Regions from separate parts of the Pseudomonas sp. H3_D04 genome, predicted to be linked through region 2. Evidence: predicted binding sites of a transcription regulator. Region 2 holds the regulator's gene; the other holds the start of a gene.

Region 1 (3,464 bases), 1.4 Mb from region 2:
CTGCTGTCGCCGATCACTTTCACCGCCGCTTCGGAGTGAGTCTGCAGGCGCTCGATCATCGACTGGATCTCCGCCGTGGACTTCTGGGTACGCTGGGCCAACAGGCGCACTTCATCGGCCACCACCGCAAAGCCACGGCCTTGTTCACCGGCGCGGGCAGCCTCGATGGCGGCGTTGAGTGCCAGCAGGTTGGTTTGCTCGGCGATGGAGCGGATCACCTCCAGGACACTGCCAATCTGGGTGCTTTCAGCGGCCAGTGTGCGAATCACTTCCACGGCTTGATCGATGGTGCCGGACAGTTTGTCGATCTGCTGCAAGCTGCCATCAATATTGATCTGCCCCTGCTGCGCCTGGGATTCGGCATCGCGCATTTCGCTGGCCGCATGCTCGGCATTCTTGGCCACGTCCTGCACACCGTAAGTCACTTCGTTGATCGCGGTCGCCACCAGCTCCATCTGCTGGGACTGTTGCTGACTGCGTTGCTGGGCCTGGGCGGCGTCATTGCCCAGTTCACTGGACGACTGGCCCAGGGCGCTCGCGGACACTTGCAGCTCGCTGATCACCCCTCGCAGTTTGGCAGTGAAGGCATTGAAGTGCCGGGCCAGTTGCGTGACTTCATCCTGGCCATGGGTGTCGAGGTTGCGGGTCAGGTCGCTTTCGCCGCTGGCGATGTTGGCCATGGCGTTCACCGTGTCCTGAAGCGGTCGCACGATGCTGCGAGCGATCATGATCACCAGCAACGCCATGATCAGCGCAATCACCAGGCCGACGAACGAAGCCTTCCAGACCTGGCCGTAGAACTCGGCCTGCATGTCATCGATGTACACGCCCGAACCGATCACCCAGCCCCAAGGTTCGAACAATTTGACGTAGGAGGTTTTCCCGACCGGGTCGCTGGCGCCCGGCTTAGGCCAGCGGTAGTTGACCGTACCGGCGCCTTTGGCCTTGGCGACGGCCACCATTTCGTTGAACAGCGCAAAACCGTCCGGGTCGCGGATCGCCGAGAGGTTTTGCCCATCGAGTTTGGGGTTGGCCGGGTGCATCACCATCACCGGCGTCAGGTCGTTGATCCAGAAATAGTCGTTCTGGTCATAACGCAGCCCGCGCACGGCGGTCAGTGCCTGCTTCTGCGCGGCATCGCGGGTGAGTGTGCCGGCGGTTTCCAGGCCGTGGTAGTAAGTCAGAATGCCGCTGGCGGTCTGCACTACGTGCTGGGTTTTCTGGGCTTTTGCCTGGTATAGATCGGTATGGATCTGCTTGAGCATCAACACGCCCAACGTCAACAACATCAATACCGACACAATCAAGATGAGCCACAAGCGTCGGCTGATCGACACACTGCGCAAGCTGTTCATAACGCTGTCACTCCGATTTCTTTTTCTTGTAATAAACGATTGCCAGCATCCAACCACGCTTTGCCGGTCGGGCCTATACGACCCAAGTCTCATTACGCGGCAGCGTTATCGGGGCTTGTCTGATAGGATTTCGGCCCCGCGCGGAAAAACCTGAATCCAAGTTGATTTTTCACGGAGTTTTTACGGCTCCGTCTGGATCCTTTGCGCGCGGGACTTCAGCTACGCTTGGCGCGGTGAACGCTTAAAAAACTAATGGGGCATGCCTTGGCGCATCGCCTTTGGGGGATTGATGGAACTTTGGACCGCCTTGCAGGCATTGATTTTAGGGGTTGTAGAAGGGCTGACGGAATTTTTGCCCATTTCCAGTACCGGTCACCAAATCATAGTCGCGGACTTGCTCAACTTCGGTGGCGAACGCGCGATGGCTTTCAACATCATTATCCAGCTCGGGGCGATCCTGGCGGTGGTGTGGGAATTTCGCCGAAAGATCTTCGACGTGGTCGTCGGTTTGCCGACACAACCAAACGCCCGGCGTTTTACCGCCAACCTGTTGATCGCTTTCCTGCCTGCGGTGGTATTGGGGGTGATTTTTGCCGATCTCATCCACGAATACCTGTTCAACCCGATCACCGTGGCCACGGCCTTGGTCGTGGGCGGGATCGTGATGTTGTGGGCGGAGCAGCGTCAGCATGAAGTGCATGCCCACACTGTCGACGAAATTACCTGGAAAGATGCCTTGAAAGTCGGTTTCGCCCAGTGCCTGGCCATGATTCCCGGGACCTCGCGTTCCGGCTCGACCATCATCGGCGGCTTGCTGTTCGGGTTGTCGCGCAAGACGGCCACCGAGTTCTCGTTCTTTCTGGCGATGCCGACCATGGTCGGTGCGGCGGTGTATTCGGGCTACAAATACCGCGACCTGTTCGTACCGGCTGATCTTCCGGTGTTTGCGATCGGCTTCGTCACGGCGTTCATCTTCGCGATGATTGCCGTCAGAGGCTTGCTGGTGTTCATCGGCAGCCACAGCTACGCGGCATTTGCCTGGTATCGCATTGCGTTCGGCCTGTTCATCCTGGCCACCTGGCAATTTGGCTGGGTCGATTGGGCCGCCGCACGCCCATGAATGACTCCAGCGCGCGCAACAATGCCGGGCGCAGGTCCGGGGGCGAGCGGGTCCAGCACCCTCGGCTGAAATTGCTGGTGTTGGCGATCCTGTGCGCGCTGCCGCTGACAGGCTCGATGTCGTTGTGGCTGCATGGGGTGTCGCTGATTCCGCTGGCGGCTTACGGCATCGTCAGCGTGCTGGCGTTCTTCCTGTACTGGAGCGACAAGCGCAAGGCTCGCGCCGACAGCTGGCGGACACCGGAGAACGTGTTGCACGCGGTGGAGCTGGCGGGCGGTTGGCCGGGTGCCTTGCTGGCCCAGCAAGTGTTTCGGCACAAGACTCGCAAGGTCTCGTTCCAGCTGGTGTTCTGGCTCATTGTGCTGATGCATCAGGTGTTTTGGATCGACCAGCTGTTTCTTGGTGCGCAACTGTTTGCGCTGTTTTAAAGCAGCAGGCTGACCTGGGTGCGCTTGGGCAGCTTGCTCACCACCAGTTGATGGGAACGTTGCAACAACGCCTGAAGTTCCTCGGATCCCAGCGGGTAGGGCGTTTGCATGATGATCCACTGGGCCCGCGCCAGGTACGGCGCCGGGTGAATCCCCGGGCGGTCGCAATGCCCGAGGAACAGATCCTTGTCGACCTTGAAGGCCAGGGAATCGCCGCGCAGGTTCTGCAAGGCGAACATCTTGTTCCCGGCAATCGAAAACACCCGAACGCCTCCCCACTTGTAGTCTTCCCGCGCACCGGGCAGCGCGAGACAGAATTGCGCGACGTCCTCTTCGCTCATGCGTCCAGCCTTCATATCAATCGGTCCCCACAGGCATTGAATGATTCGATCAAATGGTCGATCCAGGCCCGCACGGCCGGCATCACCCCGCGCCGATGAGGGTAGACCGCTTGCAGCCAGCCGCCAGGCAATGACCAGTCGGGCAGCAACTGCACCAGCGAACCATTTTCCAGCTCCTGTTCGCAATACATCATCGGCAGCATGGTGAACCCTTGGCCGG
Region 2 (3,464 bases):
ATCTCTGGTGCAGGCGCTGGACCCCTTGCTGCGCAAGCGCGTGGTGTTGATCGATACCGCCGGCCTCCAGGCCAGCGATCCAGCCCTGCGTATGCAGCTCGAAAGCCTGGCCGGACGGGGCATCAAGTCAAAAAATTATCTGGTTCTGGCAACCACCAGCCAGAAACAGGTTCTAACGGCCGCTTATCATAGTTACAAGCGCTGCGGGCTCGCTGGCTGCATCCTGACTAAACTGGATGAAACGGCAAGTCTGGGCGAGGTGTTGAGCCTGGCGATCAGTCATGAATTGCCGGTGGCTTACCTGACCGATGGCCCGCGTATTCCGGATGATTTGCATCTGCCGCGTCGTCATCAGTTGGTCAGTCGTGCCGTCAGCGTGCAAATGCAAGAAGAACCCAGCGAAGAAGCCATGGCTGACATGTTCGCTGATATTTACCACAGCCCGACCAAGCAGGTTGGCTGAGGTGCTAATGAACCGTTTTTGTACCTACATCGATGGTCTGCCATGCATTGTTCAGTTATTGAGCGCGCAGCCAGTAATGTGGCCTCCGTCTATGCAAGACAAGGTAAAGAAATAACATGGGCAGCATGCATCCCGTACAGGTGATCGCGGTGACCGGCGGCAAAGGTGGCGTCGGGAAGACTAACGTGTCAGTGAACTTGTCCCTGGCTCTAGCTGAGCTCGGCCGGCGCGTCATGCTGCTGGACGCCGATCTGGGGCTGGCGAACGTCGACGTCCTCTTGGGGCTGACACCCAAACGTACCCTGGCCGACGTGATCGAAGGCCGCTGTGAGCTGCGCGACGTTCTGTTGCAGGGCCCCGGCGGTATTCGCATTGTCCCGGCCGCGTCCGGCACACAGAGCATGGTTCATCTGAGCCCGGCTCAGCACGCCGGCCTGATCCAGGCCTTCAGCGATATCGGCGACAACCTCGATGTCTTGGTGATCGACACCGCTGCAGGTATTGGTGACTCGGTAGTCAGTTTCGTCCGCGCAGCGCAAGAGGTCTTGCTGGTGGTGTGCGACGAGCCGACCTCGATCACCGACGCCTACGCGCTGATCAAACTGCTGAACCGCGATTACGGCATGAACCGCTTCCGCGTCCTGGCCAACATGGCCCAGAGCCCGCAGGAAGGTCGCAACCTGTTCGCCAAGTTGACCAAGGTCACGGACCGTTTCCTTGACGTCGCCTTACAATACGTCGGCGCGGTGCCTTACGACGAAAGCGTGCGCAAGGCCGTGCAGAAACAGCGTGCCGTCTACGAAGCCTTCCCGCGTTCCAAATGCGCCCTGGCGTTCAAGGCCATCGCGCAGAAGGTTGACACCTGGCCGCTGCCTGCCAACCCGCGTGGGCACCTGGAGTTTTTCGTCGAGCGCCTCGTGCAACAGACCGCAGGACCCGTCCTATGACAGCCAGTGGCTACAACCTCTACAAGAAGTCGGCACGTGACGCGCAGTACGAGCTGATCGAGCGTTACGCGCCACTGGTCAAACGCATTGCTTACCACTTGCTGGCCCGTCTGCCGGCCAGTGTTCAGGTTGAAGACCTGATCCAGGCCGGGATGATCGGCCTGCTGGAAGTATCGACCAAATATGACGCCAGCAAAGGCGCGAGTTTCGAGACGTACGCGGGCATTCGAATCCGCGGCGCGATGCTCGATGAAGTGCGCAAGGGTGACTGGGCGCCACGCTCGGTTCACCGCAATACCCGCATGGTCAGTGACGCAATTCGCTCGATTGAAGCTAAAACCGGTCGTGACGCTAAAGATCATGAAGTTGCGGCCGAACTCCAATTGAGTCTCGACGATTATTACGGGATTTTGAACGACACCCTGGGCAGCCGGTTATTCAGTTTCGACGATCTGTTGCAGGACGGCGAACACGAAGGGCTGCACGAGGATGGCGCGAGTGCACATCTGGAGCCGTCACGCGATCTGGAAGATGAACGCTTCCAGGCCGCGCTGGCGGACGCGATTGCCAATTTGCCGGAGCGTGAGCGACTGGTGTTGGCGCTGTACTACGACGAAGAGCTGAACCTCAAGGAAATCGGTGAGGTCCTGGGGGTCAGCGAATCGCGGGTCAGCCAGTTACATAGCCAGTGCGCGGCCCGTTTGCGGGGGCGTTTGGGGGAGTGGCGAGCGCGCTGAAGGCAGTGTGGGGGCACTGCGAACGAGGCCGGTGGGGTGTTGAACTGCACCGGTCGCGATCTGTTGTGCTCCAGACAGTCATCGAGTGCATTGCCGGATTGATTGAAATGGCGCGTCCAGGTGCTGGGCGCGTTTAAGACTGCTTGGAGGTCGAATTGGACAAGAACATGAAAATCCTCATCGTTGATGACTTCTCAACGATGCGGCGGATCATAAAAAACCTGTTGCGTGACCTTGGGTTCACCAACACGGTCGAGGCCGACGATGGCACTACTGCCATTCCGGTTCTCAACAGCGGGAGCATCGACTTTCTGGTAACGGACTGGAACATGCCTGGCATGACCGGTATCGATCTGCTGCGTCACGTGCGCGCCGATGAAAAGCTCAAGCACCTGCCGGTGCTGATGGTGACCGCCGAAGCCAAGCGCGAGCAGATTATCGAAGCAGCCCAGGCCGGTGTTAACGGCTATGTGGTCAAACCCTTTACGGCCCAGGCGTTGAAAGAAAAAATCGAGAAGATTTTCGAACGCATCGGTTGATCCACTGCGCCACGGGGGAGCTATGGAGCATAACGAATCTTCACAGGGCGATTTTGAATCGACCCTGAAAAAACACGCGGTCGAACTGGTCGAAAGCCTTGAAAAGGGCAGGTTCGGCGACGCTGTGCAACTGATCCATGAGCTCAATCAGACCCGTGACCGCGGCCTGTACCAGGAAGTGGGCAAGCTCACTCGCGAGCTGCATAGCGCGATCGTCAATTTCCAGATTGACCCGAACATGCCGCAAGCCGAGGAAGTGTCGCAGATCACGGACGCCACCGAGCGCCTGGGGTATGTGGTCAAGCTGACCGAGGCTGCGGCCAACCGCACCATGGACCTGGTGGAAAACGCCACGCCGCTGGTCAATGGCCTGAGCAATGAAGCTCAGGCATTGAGCGCCGACTGGGGGCGCTTCATGCGTCGCGAAGTCGGGGCTGAAGAGTTTCGCGAACTGGCCCGGCGAGTCGACGGTTTCCTGACACGCAGCAGCGAAGACAATCGCACGGTGTCGAGCAACCTCAACGACATATTGCTGGCCCAGGATTACCAGGACCTCACCGGTCAGGTGATCAAACGCGTGACCCAATTGGTCACCGAAGTTGAAAGCAACCTGCTCAAGCTTGTGCTCATGGCCAGTCAGGTAGACCGCTTTGCGGGTATCGAACATGACCGTGAAGCGATGCTCGCTGAAAAAGATCCGCAAAAACATCTCTCTCAGGGTGAAGGTCCGCAGATTCATGCCGATAAAAGAGAAGACGTTGTGTCCGGTCAGGACGAT

What was found. Region 2 encodes FliA, which starts transcription of late flagellar genes. Its sites were predicted from a motif close to CTAAAGTTTNNNNNNNNNNNGCCGNTAA; they were not measured.
Region 1: a site for FliA is predicted at 1,483-1,510, ahead of AB4N91_RS11415 (methyl-accepting chemotaxis protein). Genes of this name have one in related genera too.

The regions. Positions count from the first base shown of each region.
Region 1 covers NZ_CP162801.1:2,440,946-2,444,409, forward strand. Annotated here, with positions in the region: gene AB4N91_RS11415 (methyl-accepting chemotaxis protein) at 1-1,355, opposite strand, end outside; gene AB4N91_RS11420 (undecaprenyl-diphosphate phosphatase) at 1,645-2,475, shown strand; gene AB4N91_RS11425 (DUF1294 domain-containing protein) at 2,472-2,903, shown strand; gene AB4N91_RS11430 (MmcQ/YjbR family DNA-binding protein) at 2,900-3,259, opposite strand; gene AB4N91_RS11435 (LysR substrate-binding domain-containing protein) at 3,256-3,464, opposite strand, start outside.
Region 2 covers NZ_CP162801.1:1,082,055-1,085,518, forward strand. Annotated here, with positions in the region: gene flhF (flagellar biosynthesis protein FlhF) at 1-463, shown strand, start outside; gene fleN (flagellar synthesis regulator FleN) at 580-1,410, shown strand; gene fliA (RNA polymerase sigma factor FliA) at 1,407-2,147, shown strand; gene AB4N91_RS05200 (chemotaxis response regulator CheY) at 2,315-2,686, shown strand; gene AB4N91_RS05205 (protein phosphatase CheZ) at 2,709-3,464, shown strand, end outside.